2 regions of the Endozoicomonas sp. ONNA1 genome follow, and region 2 is predicted to be linked to the other one. Evidence: predicted binding sites of a transcription regulator. Region 2 holds the regulator's gene; the other holds the start of a gene.
The links. Region 2 encodes FNR, which switches genes on or off when oxygen is low (the NO sensors DNR and NnrR bind a similar motif). Its sites were predicted from a motif close to TTGATNTANATCAA; they were not measured.
Positions count from the first base shown of each region.

Region 1: a site for FNR is predicted at 5,436-5,449, ahead of KDK19_RS22865 (cytochrome ubiquinol oxidase subunit I). Genes of this name have one in related genera too.

Region 1 covers NZ_JAHHPN010000952.1:13,503-21,622, reverse strand. The annotation lists gene KDK19_RS22895 (hypothetical protein) at 269-619, opposite strand; gene KDK19_RS22890 (hypothetical protein) at 758-1,282, opposite strand; gene KDK19_RS22885 (hypothetical protein) at 1,298-1,597, opposite strand; partial or broken gene traN (conjugal transfer protein TraN) at 1,688-1,894, opposite strand; gene KDK19_RS22880 (hypothetical protein) at 1,910-2,056, opposite strand; gene cydX (cytochrome bd-I oxidase subunit CydX) at 2,312-2,440, opposite strand; gene cydB (cytochrome d ubiquinol oxidase subunit II) at 2,453-3,586, opposite strand; gene KDK19_RS22865 (cytochrome ubiquinol oxidase subunit I) at 3,600-5,174, opposite strand; gene KDK19_RS22860 (hypothetical protein) at 5,676-7,574, opposite strand; gene KDK19_RS22855 (diguanylate cyclase) at 7,701-8,120, opposite strand, start outside.
Region 2 covers NZ_JAHHPN010000424.1:41,806-49,925, reverse strand. The annotation lists gene KDK19_RS09690 (glucosaminidase domain-containing protein) at 221-1,051, shown strand; gene ttcA (tRNA 2-thiocytidine(32) synthetase TtcA) at 1,267-2,187, opposite strand; gene KDK19_RS09680 (TraR/DksA family transcriptional regulator) at 2,507-2,842, shown strand; gene KDK19_RS09675 (GIY-YIG nuclease family protein) at 3,013-3,279, shown strand; gene KDK19_RS09670 (hypothetical protein) at 3,330-3,857, opposite strand; gene KDK19_RS09665 (adenine phosphoribosyltransferase) at 4,068-4,610, opposite strand; gene fnr (fumarate/nitrate reduction transcriptional regulator Fnr) at 4,642-5,400, opposite strand; gene KDK19_RS09655 (hypothetical protein) at 5,719-8,120, shown strand, end outside.

The DNA of each region.
Region 1 (8,120 bases), on a different contig from region 2:
ACCCCCTGTGTCAGGTTAGTTGTCGCTTCTTCTGATTTTTCCTACAAATCAGGGGGCGGTCAGAGAGGCTGGAGAGGTATGGTTTATCAGTCAGTCTATTTTAGATGACATATTAATACCCAAGATGTTAATTTATATTTTATGCCAAACAAATAGGGCCCTCATGACGGTGTGGTTTGGGGGGAGCTGGAGAAAGACCAGCTCTTACCCGATTTATGTGGCTGCATAATGTATGGTTGTTTTATAAATTTAATGGAATTGTTCATTATTATACCATTCCAGAAATTAAACTCATATTAGCTTCTTTTGAATAAGGGTTGTTTGAATTAAAACCTTCTTGTCCCGTAACCATCATAGAAGATGCACCATGAGCAATAATTCTTCTTAAAGGTGTTGCGACTTTAGCAGCTCTGTCTGCAAGGCTTTTTGCAGGAAGATTAATAGATGCTTCATTTTCTTTATTTACTATTAAATCTACATTTGTGGGAATTAGTGATAAGCCAAGCAGTTTTGGGTTTCCACTTTTTTTTCTATAAACACTCAAAACATTTTCTGAGCAACCAGTAGTTGCACCAAAAAAACCAGTTGCTAACGAAACTAAATCACCAGTTGAATACATATAGCACCCCCTCTATATGAAATCTATAATCTGTTAGCTGTTAATTATGCACAGATATAAATGGGTGTTAATTAGACAAAAGTATTATTTCTTGATTTTGATATTCTTTAGCCACATAACGAATTAAATGGGCTCCTCTCATTCCCGGTAATCAATGCCACATTGGTAGCTATTGATACCGACTAAACAGTAACAAGCCATGAATTTACTTATGACTTCATGGTTAATCATAATGGCCAGTGGCCGAACCAGAGAGGGGCGGTCTTGCCAGTGAAAATAAGCCAGAAGTCGATCTTTAATGACATCGGAGGCAAACAAAATGGGTATGTCGCCTTGCTCTGAATGAGCGACAGTGGTTTCTTCAACAATCTTGTTTCCAATAGCGAGAGGCGCGGAAGGAAACTCAACACAAATCTGCGTTGACTCATTGATAAACACGCTGCCTTGTTTAAAGAATCCTGATTCAGCCATTGCGGCTTTCAACGATTCTGAGGCGTCGTAGCTGATATTAACCATATCAATATCTCTGGTCAGGTATAGATTTTCACTGTAAATTTCAACGGCCAAACCACCCACCAAAACCACTCGAATGTCATGCTGCTTAAGATGATTGGCGACAATGGCAGCCAGTTCAATAATAAGTGTGCCACTAAAATCTGTCATGATTTAATCCTTAAATTAATGATCTCCTGGTGGGATAGCGACAGTCGGTTTGCCAGATGCTCTGGGGCGGCTTCTGGTTATGGTGAGGTTCTGGATCATGGAATCCGGATAAGCAGGTAGAGCCGACTTAAGTAGTTCTTGCAATGGTGACAGGAAAGGATATCGGGAGTTAAGCTGATATTCTCTGACCTTACCAATCAGGTGACTCACCAAAACACCATCTTCTTTAAGCCGGACAAGCTGCTTTTGCACGGAGTTTGAGGGAATTTCGTAAAATTCGGCAATGGCCTTGCCATAACCGGAGCCGCGAAGCATCAGGTATATCAGGATTTCTTCAGCTGTTTTTCGTGGAAAATGGCCGACTCCATCGCTTCATGCTGCTCAGAGTAAACCAGAATGTGAACATTATATTCTGCGGTAAAACCAGGAGCTTTTGTTTTGCATTTTTAACAATGCCAGCTGCTCACTAAGGTCAAGCTGGCTCCAGTCCACAGCGTGCAGAGTTTCAAGCACTATACCCGAGCAATCGAGATGCTCGGCGTAGCCCCAACCAGCTTTCAGTTGCTTGCTGATCTTAACTTGTAAGATGCGAGACAGGGGTGAACTGAAACAGCAGTAGCTGCGTACTCAATGCTCAATACAAGGATCTTGCTGTTGCTGAAACCGCTGGTTTGGTGAGCCAATATTGGTAGTTTCAAGAGATTTTGGTGATAAACCGGCCTCTAAACGCATACCGCAACAATCTTCAGCACTTGTTATACGTTCTTCAGCCATGAGTGTCATCAATACCAACCCTGTTTATGTATATGCAGCATATACGAAAGTGCTGTATGAATAAACAGTTACGTTTCTCGATTGTACACAGCGCACAACGGCACATTGCTGCTTTGCATCAGTGTGGCGTCATGCATTCCGAACAACTGGATCTGACCTCAGGTCAGGATTCTCAATCGTTACTTTTTTGTTGTGAATATCCAAGAACTGAAATCGAGTTTGGGAGTAACAAAGAATCACTCCCAAAGACCAACATCAATCCTTGTTGATTGGCTCCCCGGTCTCTTCATCAAAATGATCGGTGTGAAATTCATACCACATGACATTGATGATACCAAAGGCACACGCCAGAAGTACGCCCAGAATCCAGGCAAAATACCACATAGTCTGACCTCCTTAGTACAGTGAGTGCGTGTTTTCGTTAAGGTGCTCTGCTGTCATACGGCCCCATAATTTGTAGAAACACCAGATGGTGTAACCCAGAATGATGGGAACAAAGATCAGGGCAACCACTGTCATGATACCCAGCGTCAGATAACTGGACGTTGCATCCCACAGCGTCAGGCTGACGTTAGGGTGGGTGCTGGATGGCAGGATGAACGGGAACAGCGAGAACCCGGCTGTCATGATAATCCCAGCCTGAGTGATTGAGCTGCAGGCAAAGGTCAGTCCGTGAAGACGGCTTTTAGCCAGCAGGAAGACACCGATGGCTCCAGTAAAACCCATGACCGGTGCAATCAGCATAATCGGGTACTTGGTGTAATTAGCCAGCCAGATGCCCGCGTCTGCAATGTGAACCGTTTTGGTCAGTGGGTTGGCTTCGCCATTCATAACCAGACCGCTGACAACTTCAAAGCCGGGCAGATTGGCTACCCAGACACCCGCCAGTGCAAAGGTGACAATGGTTGCCAGGGCAGACAGACGAGCGACAATGCTTGCGCGTTCTTTGATCGGACTGCCAGAACGCATGCTCTGCCACACAGAGCCCTGCATCGTCAGCATAGAAACACTGACAACACCACAAAGAAGAGCAAAGGGATTCAGCAGTGAAAAGAAGCCCTGGGTAAAGCTAGAGCGCATGGTGTCGTCCAGATTAAAGCCAAAGCCCTGAAACAGGTTGCCAAAGGCTACGCCGAATACCAGAGAAGGGACTATACCGCTGATAAACAGCCCCCAGTCACAGTATTTAGTTTGCTCAGGTTTTACCTTGGAACGATAATCAAAAGCCAGAGGACGGACAATCAGTGCAAACAGAACCAGCAGCATAGCCCAGTAAAAGCCAGAGAAGGCTGTGGCATAAACGTTAGGCCAGGCCGCAAAGAGTGCGCCACCCGAAGTGATCAGCCAGACCTGGTTACCGTCCCAGTGAGGAGCGACGGCATTGATCATGATACGGCGCTCTTCGTCGGTTTTGCTCATGAAGGGCAGCAGGTTGGCGGTTCCCAGATCATACCCGTCCATTATGGCAAAGCCAATGAACAGGACACCGATCAGAACCCACCAGATGAATTTGAGAACTTCGTAGTCCATAGGGGCCTCCTTTTTATGCCTGAGCCATATCGTCGGAGCGATTGCGTTCAAAGTGATAGCGGCCGGTGTGCAGGCTGCTAGGACCTTTGCGGGCATATTTAACGATTAGGTAAATTTCGATAATGATGCAGATGCTGTAGAGCGCAGTAAAACCGATGATACTGAGCCACAGATCCATTTCTGTTCGGCTGGAAGCAGACAGGTAAGTGGGTAGAATGCCTGAAATCGACCAGGGTTGACGGCCAAACTCAGCGACGAACCAGCCCATTTCACTGGCAATGAATGGCAGTGGCAAAGCGTAGAAACAGAGTTTGAGGAATGTTGGACTATTGTACTCAGTTCTGCGGGCTGTTTTGTAGAAAGCGGTTATTAGCAGCAATAGCATCAGAACACCGAGACCCACCATGATTCTGAAGGAGAAGAACAGCGGCCATACAGTCGGTATAGCCTCTTCTGCAGCCTGCCGAACCATCTGTGGAGTGGCGTTTGGAATGTCATCGGTATAGCGACTGAGCAGCAGACCATAGCCCAGATCATCAACGACTTTATCAAACTCTCGACGGTTTTCAGGTGTGTCTTCACCGTTTTTCAGCTTTTCAAGGAGTTCGTAGGCTTTGATACCGTTATTGATTCTCTGAATCTTGTCGTCAACCAGGTCTTTGATACCCAGTACTTCAGTGTCTGTTGAGCGGGTAGCGATAATGCCCATGACGTAGGGGATTTTGATCGCATAATCCGTTCTCTGTTCTTCCTGATTGGGTAAGCCGAATACAGTAAAGGCGGCTGGCGCCGGTTCGGTATCCCACTCGGCTTCGATCGCTGCCAGCTTGACTTGCTGCACGTCACCCAGTTCATAACCGGATTCGTCGCCCAGCAAAAGCGTAGACAGGATGGATGCCAAGCCAAAGCCTGCGGCTACAGCAAATGAACGACGGGCAAAACCAATATCGCGGCCTTTCAGCATATACCAGGCACTGATCGACAGTACAAAGATGGCACCTGTTGTATATCCGGCAGAAACGGTATGAATGAATTTTACCTGAGCCACAGGATTTAGAATCAGGTCTGCGAAGTTGGTCATTTCCATGCGCATGGTTTCATAATTGAACTCTGCGCCTACCGGGTTCTGCATCCAGGCATTAGCAATGAGAATCCACATGGCCGAAAGGTTAGTACCTATTGCCATTAACCAGGTGCAGGCCAGATGCTGCACCTTACTGAGTCGGTCCCAGCCGAAGAAGAACATGCCGACAAATGTTGATTCCAGAAAGAAGGCCATCAGGGCTTCAATGGCCAGTGGAGCACCAAAAATGTCACCGACATAATGAGAGTAGTATGACCAGTTGGTTCCGAACTGGAATTCCATGGTGAGGCCAGTAGCGACACCAAGGGCAAAGTTAATACCAAATAATTTACCCCAGAATTTGGTCATATCCCGGTAGACCTGTTTGCCGGTCATAACATAGACCGACTCCATAATCGCCAGAATAAAGGTCATGCCCAGGGTCAGCGGAACAAAGAGGAAGTGATAGAGTGCTGTCATCGCGAACTGGAATCGCGATAGGTCAATGATTTCGTCTGTAATCATGGTGCTCCTCGTTAATGACAGTGTTAAATCAGATCCCTAACAGAAATCAGAAAATGTGTGCTGCCACAGAGGTCCTTTGTGATGCAGTTACCGCGCATTCAGCATAATAGATACATGTTAAATGCATGTTTATAGCCCACGCAGCGGTGCATGCTTATACGAGTCTTAGACAGGTCTGGATCAATCTATGGCTGGTTAATCAGACATGCGCACATGTTACTCGCATTTGTTACATAGATGAACCACGGTAAGAGGCAAAGTTTGATCTTTATCAAAAATGTTTTAAATACCTTATTTTTAAGGTGTTTTTTAGGGGGATAAATGCTTGATTTGTAAAAATAAAGAGTAAAAGACTGTGTGAAAACGAAACATTCTGGTTATAAGCCGGCTTTTGGGTTATAAGCGATGCTGATATCTGTAATAACTATTCATCAGTATTTCTGATCAGTTTATGGGAAATATTCACCCGTGTGATCACTGTCCGGCCGGACAAGTGATGTGTCAGCGATGAACTCTGGCAGAGCTGTATTTGCTAATGATTTTATTGGCGTTATACAGGTGGATTTGCCAATTGCTGTTGGCAGGAGGGACTTCGATAGGCGAAATATTATCCAGCGAATGGCTAGCGCTCATTGGAGTTTCGAACTGGGCAATAAATTGCAATCGTTGTAAATCGGCCTGATAGGTTTTTACCAGAAAGTTAATGGTTCTCTCACTCAGGGGAACACGATAATACCGAATCAGGTTCTGGGCCAGCTTCTCGGCACTGGCTGAGAGGTTTTTGTCAACATCTGCGGCCAGAGCTTCTCCCAGCGCTGCCTTTGTCCTGGCGCTCATACCCGGCTCAAGAAAAGCCAGGCTGGAAGCATTGGAGCTCTCAATAGCTCTCTGAATTTGTGGGTCATGAAGATGTATGTAAGGGTCAAGAATAGTTGCCACCTCGATAGCCACCTCCCTGGCACGTGTTTCTGTCAAATATCTCCGGGCAGACGACAGGGCGGGGCGATAGCTATCTTGCCTTATGCGGGATTCCTTTGAAAACGCTTCCAGACGGTTCACGACCTCCATTCTGGTATCATCGTCTAGTTCGATACTCTGCTCTGAAATAGTCAGGCTTCGTTTTAAGTTTTCTTTAGGGTTTTGCTGATAAAGTGTGGAGAGTTTTTGCCAGTACTTCAGGGCGCGTTTGAGTTTCTCACTGTCCCTTCCCTGCTTCAGGTAGGCACGATGAGCTTCATTGTAGAGTTGAATGGCTTTATCGAGTTGCTTGCGTTTTATGTTAAGGGCTATAACGTGTTTGCCGGTTTTATGGGTCAGTTCTCCGGCCTGAAGAACCTGCAAACTGAGATTGTCGAGTGACTCCCTGACCGCAGCCACTAACTTCGGGGGGCTCAGGCCGTGATCGGTAATAATGCCATTCTGGATATCAACATTATGGAGCCAGGTCGCCAGGGCCTTGAGGCGGGAGTAAACCCTGGCCCGGCTGATCCGGAAACCATTGCGTTCTTCCTCGAGCTTGTCCAGAGCCTTGGCCAGGTCCCAGCGACCGGTATACTCAATTTTAAGCCAGGAAATTTTGCGCCCGCAAATCAGCTCGAAGCATAATATGAGTATTTCCTCGACATCGTGAAGGGTCATTATTTCTTCATTGTCCCGCTCACTGGCAGTGAGAATCCGCTCAATGAACAGAGGCTCCCTGGTTTGTCCTTCATGGGGTCTGGCCACGATACCGCTTAATCTGTTTTTGAGCGCCTGGGCTATGCGCGGGTGAAGTTCTTTGAGTTCGTTATGATAACGCTCCGTGTCTTCGGAGACTTCGTGGACAATGTCACGCATTCTATGATAAAGGCCGGCCCTGCGGAATATTTCAATCTGTTCAGCCTTGCGGGCCAGATCAGGGTCACCCGTAATATCTTCAATGGCTGCTGATATCCATTCCGGGCCAAGATCGAACTTTTGCAAAAGAATACCGGCAGAGTGGATGCGACGTGCATCTTTGGCCATATTACGTTGGGCCAGGTCGCGCACTACATAAATGACTTCGGGAATTCGGTCGATGATGCTGAGCAGGTTGTTTTTGTCTTGATTGATCCGTCGGCCGTGGGTAACGTCGTAAATCAGCTTGGTGAACAGACCCAGACCAATGGCAACAATGGAATAGCCAACGAAATAAAGGGTTCTGTCCAACGGCATCATGGTGCCGTAGGCAATATAGTAGCCTGCAAAGGCGGCCAGAAGTGTGACCGGACCTGCAGTCCAGGCGTACTGCATTACAGTGACACTCCAGGGCTCCTGATGAGGAGCGCGTGCCACTTTCTCCAGCCAGTTCAAATCGCGTTCTTCAAGCTGGAGTTCGTCATCATTCCGTTGCTGTCGCCAGCGACTGAAAGGGGCGGTCATTGTCGTATATTTCGCTTTTTTTGGCAGGGGAGCACTTCTTAATTCTAAAGTCTCAGTATGATGGTTCAGTATATGTAGATTTACGTCTTAGGATAAGCGTTTTGTAATCTCTTATCTCGCGAGCTGTTAACCTTTCTCTGGTTCATGAGCCGATAGCCGCATATCTGCACAGGAAGATGCCCGACAGACTCTGTTCTTGCCCAAGTGCTTGGCCTGATACAAGGCGTCGTCTGCTTCTTTCAGTATTTTATCGAGAGTGTTGGTCTGCGGACCGGTGGCAGCAATCCCCAGGCTGATGCTCAGTGGAATAGGGCCACCTTCATAAAGTAATGCTGAGTTTCTGAGTCGCTCAGCGATCTGAACGCCCCAGACTGCGTCTGTGTAGGGCAGGAGAACGACAAATTCCTCACCGCCGTAGCGGGCAATCAGGTCCTGTTGACGAAGCTCTTTTCGTAGTCGACTGGCCATGTCAGAGAGAACCCTGTCGCCCGCTGGGTGGCCGAAACGGTCATTGATCTGCTTGAAGTCATCGATATCTATGAAAAT
Region 2 (8,120 bases):
CAAAGGCAGGTTATTTATTGAATAATACGGCAATTATTTAGCACCTTATCAGCCACCTGATAGCTTAGGTCATGACAGGTTAGGTGGATCGTAAGGTCAGGGGGCTAGTATGATAGAACTCCGGAGTGATTAAATGCCTCTGAGGCGGTGCCGTTTTTGTTGAAGTATTGTGTGGAAAGAGTCGTTTTTGCCAAGCTGGCTCAGGAGTATTGCTAATACCATGATGAATAAAATTGATCGTTATTTTCTTTTGCTACTGGCGGGACTTGTCGCTCTGGCAAGCTGGTATAACAAAGATTTTCAGCCTGTTAAAGAGCCCGCAGTAGAACAGGTAAAAAAGATCAGCAAGGAGGAGGTTAAGAAAAAGGTTCAAAAGGATATTCCTGATTTTGCCTCCATCGAAGACGTCAACAAGAAGAAAAGTCACTTCTTTGGCTTCATCAAGCAAATGGTTGATGAAGAGAATGAGCGTCTGGCGGGTATCCGTCAGGAAATTAAAATGCTAAGAGACAAATCGACTCTGCATGAAGCCGAAGAAAAGTGGTTATTTGATATTGCCAGAAAATTCAGGGTGGATGAAGAGTTTAGAGTCAGTGATGATTTTTATGACGACCTGTTGAGTAGGGCGGATGAGATTCCGGTCTCTCTTGCTTTGGTGCAGGCAGCTAACGAGTCGGCCTGGGGGACTTCAAGGTTTGCCGTTGAAGCCAACAATTACTTTGGCCAGTGGTGTTTTACTCCGGGCTGTGGTGTTATTCCCGGTGAGCGTCCGGAAGGTGCGACTTACGAGGTCAGGAAGTTTTCTTCAATGGCTGCATCGGTTCGGTCTTACATGCACAATCTCAATACCAGCCATCATTATGAAGGTTTGAGGGAGCTGCGCTCAAAAAGAAGATCCATGGGGAAGCCAGTTACCGGTCCGATGCTGGCACATGGACTTCATGCCTATTCCTCAAGAGGGATCGATTACATAGAAGAGTTGATATTCATGATTGAGAGTAACGATTTACTAAAGTTCGATCTGGAAAAGCCTTTAACGGATCAGTATTAATTGATGGATGACTTTGGTAATAATGCATCTAATGATACTGCTAATGCCTCAGCAAACGACTCCCTCCGGTGCATACCGGAGGGATTGTATAAATAGCGAAGCACGCCATTGAAAACAGAAGATTGTTCAGTCAGGGGGGGCATGGGGCAGGATCAGGGGAATCCGTTATTACGGGAACTTTGCCAGTAAAAACTGTCCGATCTTGCCTGATAAGCCTAAAGGTTAATCAAATTTACAATGGAGGCTTGTTCAGGCTTTTCATCTTCATCGTTTTGATCCCTGAAGGTCAGAGGTACATCCACCGGGTCAAATGCTGTGTCACCCTCTTCAGCAGGCTGGCCATCCGCCACCAGATTTCTGAAATCAAATAATGAGCTGTCTGCCAGATGGGAGGGAGCTACGTTTCTCAGAGCTCTGAACATACTTTCCATTCTGCCGGGGAAGCGCTTGTCCCAATCAGTGAACATAGCTTTGATCGCTTGCCTCTGAAGGTTTTCCTGAGAGCCGCAGAGGTTACAGGGGATAATCGGAAATGCTTTGAACCCGGAGAAACGGATAATATCTCTTTCACGGCAGAAGGCCAGAGGGCGGATAACCGTGTGCTGACCGTCGTCACTAACCAGTTTGGGCGGCATGGCTTTCATCTTGCCGCCATAGAACATGTTCAGGAACAGAGTTTCTAAAATATCATCCCGGTGGTGGCCTAAGGCAATCTTGGTGGCTTTCAGCTCGCTGGCTGTGCGGTAGAGAATGCCCCGGCGCAGGCGTGAGCAGAGTGCGCACGTGGTTTTTCCTTCAGGCACCTTCTCTTTGACAATGGAGTAAGTATCTTCTTCGACAATGCGATACTCAACGCCCAGATTTTCAAGATAATCAGGCAGCACATGTTCAGGGAAGCCAGGCTGTTTTTGATCAAGGTTAACTGCGATAACGTCAAAATTGACCGGCGCATAGGTCTTCAGATTCAGCATAATGTCCAGCAGGGTATAGCTGTCCTTTCCCCCTGACAGACAGACCATGATGCGGTCACCATCCTCAATCATGTGGTATTCAGCGATGGCCTGACCAACCTCTCGTCTCAGGCGTTTCTGTAGCTTGTTGAAGTTGGTTTTTGCGCTTTTTGTCTGACTCTGCATTTTGGTTCTGTCTTGTCTCTCAAAGTACCCAACTTCATTTAAAGCCCGGAAAGGGGGCGGTTAAACCGGGTGACTTACAGCTCTGAATAATGGTCAAACGGGCAGGAACCCGAAAATTGAGGACATTATAATAAAAGGTTTAACGATAGGCATCAGGGATATCTCCCGAATTTCGCAGGGCTGCATGCGACTGTTGCGAATGAGCTGTCGAAATATAGTTAACTGTGGCTATGCTTAGCTAATGGACAGAATGCGAAGGGACATAGCATCCAGTCGTTTATACACACAATAATCGTCGACATTTATTCAGGGGATTTCCATGGCTGATTACGAGAAACTTAAAGTCTGGTTATTGTCTCGCAGAGATGAGTTGAATGTTCGTCTCGGAAACATCAGTAAAGATATGACTCGCAGGGCCAATGCCGATTGGTCAGAACAGGCGCAGGAGAGGGAAAATGATGAGGTTATTGACCAGCTGGGTAATGATGCCCGGGCTGAACTTAACCTGGTTAACAAAGCGCTGGATCGTATGAATCATGATGATTACGGCTTCTGCACCGGCTGTGGTGACAAAATCATTGAAGCCCGTCTGATCGCGATGCCATACGCCGATCTGTGTATTAAGTGTGCAGAAAAGCGCGATCGGGCCAGCTGACGTCATCAGCTCTGTAGGGGGCAATTTCGTTACGAATCTTGATTTAAAAGGGAGGGTGAGTACTCGCCAGCAGGTATGACCGCAAGCTTATTAACTCAAGCTGAATGATTCCCGCCTTTTCGAGAATGATGATCGAAGGAGTATCAATGCTTAAGTAACCTTGCGTTTACATACTTGCCAGTAAGAGAAATGGAGCACTGCATATTGGTGTAACCAGTCACCTGATTCAGAGGATATGGCAACGCAAAAACGACCTGGCTTCTGGTTTTACAGCAGAACATAACGTTCACATGCGGGTTTACTTTGGGCAGCGTGAAACGATGGAGTCCGCCGTCATCCGCGAAAAACAGCTGAAGAAATGGAATCGCCAGTGGAAGATTGATTTGATTGAAAAAGAAAACCCGCAATGGAATGACCTGTGGGATTATATTCAATGACCGTTTGCAACATCCCCCATTGTCTCGAAATTGTCCGCTACAGAGCAGCATCAGGGAGTCTTGACACTCTCTGATACTGACTCTTCTGTCTCAATTGAATTCGTTATTAAAGTCTTGTAGCTCGCCACAAAGCTCTCGATGGGGCCGGGGTGGTGACGGTGGTAGTAATTATGCCAAAGCTTACCCAGAGCATGGACATCATCATGGGGTACTTTGTGGATGGGTTTATTGGTTCGATAATAAATCATCCAGGCAATGGCTGTTGCGTAAGAGAGGTTGGTCGCTAATTCCAGGTGTGGATGAGCCAGAAATTCTCTCTGGCTGGCCAGCCCCCGGATCAAACTGGAAAGGTCGGCCTTCTTCGCCAGATAATGATCCCAGATGTTGCGATGCATTCTGGGCGAGATTTGAAATATCCCCAAAGCCTGATGGTGTTCTTGTTTAAGATGAAAACCCAGCCCGGATTCTCTGGCGGCAGTCCCCAGCAGCAGGTTTTCTGCAGTAGGGCTCCACATTCTTAAATGTTTCAGGGTAGGGCGAACAACGTAGTGGCGCAGCTCCTTTGCACAAATACCCATCGGGATTTCCTTTGCTTTAGAGCATTATTTTCATTATTCAGATTATCGTAGCACTCAAAAAAATCTGAAGTACAGCAAAATTTAACCAGGGAGCACTTCAGAGCATGAAAAACACAGCAGCACCTGAAGTTATTTCCGATAAAACCGAATATCAGGCCACCGTGGAAGGGGTAGAAGTGAGTTTGATGCAGATAGAGCAAATAAGGGGGGTTATTCCCCTTCAAATTCACACAGAGAGAAGACCGGAACTCCTGCTTCGTTCAATGTCTTTGAACCTCCAAGATCCGGAAGGTCCATGATGGCAGCCGCTTCCAGAATTTGTCCGCCGAGTTGTTTGACCAGATGACTGGCCGCAAGCAAAGTGCCGCCTGTTGCGATCAGGTCGTCGACCAGAATCACTTTATCACCTTTCTTAATGGTGTCTGAATGAACTTCCAGGGTCGCCGTACCGTATTCGAGCTCATAATCCCGGGCGACGGTATGGAAGGGCAGTTTCCCCTTTTTCCTGAATAAGACCAGTGGCTTGTTCAAAGCATACGACAGCGCAGAGCCCAACAGGAAACCCCGTGCATCAAGGGCACCGATCCGGTCAAACTCAACATTCATGTACCGATGAATGAGGCTGTCCATGACTGACCGCCAGGCTTTGGGGTTCTCGAAAAGCGTGGTAACGTCCCGAAAATAAATGCCAGGGTTTGGCCAGTCAGGAACGGTTCTAATCTGTGCTTTCAGATAAGCTTCATCAACGATCATTTTTTTGCCTTACTGTCCATTCCGGGCGAGCTTATGCGGTGGAGATAATCTGTTCCAAATCGACAGACTTTCCACCCGCCAGTGAGCATAATTGAACCGGGTCACGGATTTCAATCTCTTTGCCCACTGCGAAGATCAGGCCGTTTTTTTGAAATCGGGTAAATACCCGGCTAACGGTTTCTACAGCCAGTCCCAGGTAGTTGCCCATTTCGTTGCGGGACATGGACAGCCGGAATGACTGAGATGAGAACCCCCTGCGACGAAAACGACTGGCCAGATTGATCAGGAAAGTCGCAATCCTTTCATCGGCGTTCTTCTTGGACAGTAGCATCATCATCTGCTGATCTTCCCGGATTTTCTTGCTCATCAGGCGCATCATATGACGACGCAACTCTGGGAATCGGTCGGACAGGGTTTCTAGCTGATCAAAGGGGATCTCACAGATCATGGTGGTTTCCATAGCCTGTGCAGAGACAGGGTAGACGTCAGTATCCATACCACTCAGGCCCAGTATCTCGCTGGGAAGGTAGAAAGATGTGATCTGTTCCTCACCTTCGTTGGTGGCGGTATAGGTCTTAATGGCCCCGGAGCGGACAGCGAAGACGCTGGTAAAGGGGTCTCCTTCCAGGAACAGGTGTTCCCCCTTCTTGAGAGGGCGGCCTCGCTTGATGATGCGATCAAGCTGGTCAATGTCTTGTAGACTCAATGCCAGCGGCAGGCAGAGAGAGCTAAGACTACAGTCTCTGCAGGCCACATGGCCAGGCTGTCGTACATTGGGCTTTGACGTCATTGAGTGGCCTCAAAGTCGTATTGGCGAAATCGCTGCACATTCTATTGAAAATGTTATCTGAGTGTAAGTCTGTGCTTTCCGAGACTAAAGTGTAATTCCTTCATACTTAAGGTTTTTTTCGGAAAATGCTTATCAGGTTTCGATAAGTTCGCGGTAAAAAGTATTGCCCTTGATCAGCAGGTTGGACCTTTAGCTACAGGGTTTATGGAGGTCGCTGTGAACGCTATCAATAACTATTAGTAAAGAAAAATATTCTTCACGGCCAATGTGCCGATAACTGTTTTCAATACAATTTCGTAAATCAGGGAGATTTACGCCATGAGTCTGTTCAGCTCAGTGACGGGGATTTTCTTTAGGCCAGCCGTGCCAGAGGCTGAACCCAGAACCTTTGAGGAACTCGTTGACGCAGAAGGTCTGACATTTAATGATCTTACGCCACGGGAAAAGAAAATCCTGATGGACAGAAAGGGCGAGCTGGAGCTGGATAAACTCAGATCATTAAAACTCGAAGAGGCCGAGTGTGCTGAGCTTGAAGAGACGCATCGCACCAGACTTCAGAAAAGCTCGATCTGGAATGGCCGGAGAATCGCTGTCACCATCGCCAAGGGGACTGGGGTTATGGTCGTTGGGGCCTTTGCAGCGGGGGCTGCTTCTGTCTCTATTCCTGTCGCTGCCGGAGTAGCTGTGTGCACGGGAGTAGGCTATTTGTTTTATCTTCGAACTCATGCGGGTGAGCTGGAAACGCGTTCAAAGCAACTGACTGATTTTGTCGTTACACACGCACAACCCCAGAGAATTATTCGGGAACAGCTGGAGATCAGAGAGTCTGAACGTGCAGAGGCTCTGAACAGAACGCTCCATCAGACACAAGAAGAGCTGGCGTTGGAGAGACAGCGAAAAGCAGAGTTGGCCAGTCAGCTGTTTCCGGAAAAATCGGATCTGGCCTCAGGGCAAGAACACTTTCAGGAGATGCAGTATTTAATCGAACAACTCAGGTTTGCCGAGCAACGTCAAAAAGAGCTGGGCGATGAGTTAAGAGTACTGACAGAGCGGCACAAAAACGTTGATCTTGAGACACTGAGAGTGAATGAAGAAGTTGAACGATTGAGTGATGCTCTCAGGAACTGGCAAGATACTGAAAAAGGGGGAGAGCTTCAGCTTGCCCGTGAAAAGGTCATGGCCCTTGAAGGTGAAGCACGGACACTCACTGAAAAGATTAAAGAAAAAGATATTGAGCTTGAAAGGCTGAATCGGCAGAAGAGCCTTCAGGCCAACGATATTCAGGCACTGATTCTGCAAAATAAAGCCGTTGAGCGAGGCACTATTAAGCCATTGCAGAGAAAACTAAAGGTAGCCGAGCGAATGCTTGTCGATGCAGAAAACGCTCAGCAGGCGATTCAAAACCAGCTCTTCCAAACTCAGCAGACTGTCCGATCCCTGGAAGGAGAGGTCAAGACGGTTTCTGATGAAGCGGATACCCGCAGAGCTCATTTGGAAAGTGCTTTAGAAAGGGTTCAGTTTCTGGAGAATCAGTTAAGTCTTGCCATTCAGAATAAAGATAAAAACTTTCAGGAATATCTGGTTGTTATTAGTGAGCTAAATACTGTTCGAACGCAGCTTGTAAGCAGTCAGGAGTTACAAAAGGAGCTGGAAACCCAATTGGAGAATGATCAGGCTGCTCAGCACATTCAGGTAAGGCGACTGGGGGCAGATCTGGAGAAACTGCAAAAAGAGAAAGCCCTGTTGATCAATAGCTCGGAAAAGATCGCTTCTGAGAATCGGTTGTATCGGGAGCAGGTTGCTCTTCTCACCCGGGAAGAGCAGATGGTCAGGGCGCGTTGGGTAGAGGCACACCAGTCGACTCAGCGTCTGAAGAATGTTGAAAAAGAACTTAAGGCTCAGGGTGAACTGCTTACAGAAACCAGAGTTCACTTACAGCATGAGGCTTCTTCCAGAAAAGTGCTGGAAGCGGAGCTCAATGGCTTTAAGCAGTGGGAAGCAAACGTTGCCAAAGAAAAAGCTTCGCTGGAGGCGCAGATCCAGCGTCTCAGGGATCAGAAAAAAACAGACCAGACTGAGCTCGTCAGGACAGCGCATCAGCTTGAAGAGAAAAAGTATGAGCTTAAATTGCTGCAGGAAAGTCATACCCGCCTTCAGGAGCATGTCAGTCAGGGTAAGCTTTCGAAACAGCAGTTGAGAACCGAACTGGATCGCGTGAGAGAAGAGATACTGAATAGAAACAGAGAGATCCGGGAAATTAGTGACCTTTTGCAGAAAACAAAAAGCGCCCTGGAAAGTTCAGAGCAGAAGGTTCTTGACCTCAAAGCAGAACAGGAGACCGTTCGCAGTCAAACCATGCAGGGGCCTGTCTCCAGTGCTATGACTCACGTGAATCAATTGACCGCTGATTTGGTGAATACCAGAGAGCAGCTAAAAAAGGTCGAAGAGCAAAAGTATAATCTGGAGCTACAGTTTCAGGGGCTCAGCAGTATGAATGAGAAGCTGCTGAAAGAAGCCGCTCAGTTTAATAACAAGCGGGGTCAGAAAAAAAGGGTCTGGCAACAGCAAATCAGGCAGGCTAAATATGAAGCTGAACAATGCCAGGCGCTTGCTAAACGATTCCAGCAAGAGTTGATCAGCAAGAACTCATCGGTTGATGAGATGAGTGAGAGGCTCAAGCAATTTGAAGAGGCGTTTGGTCAGGTTTCAGAAGAGTTAAA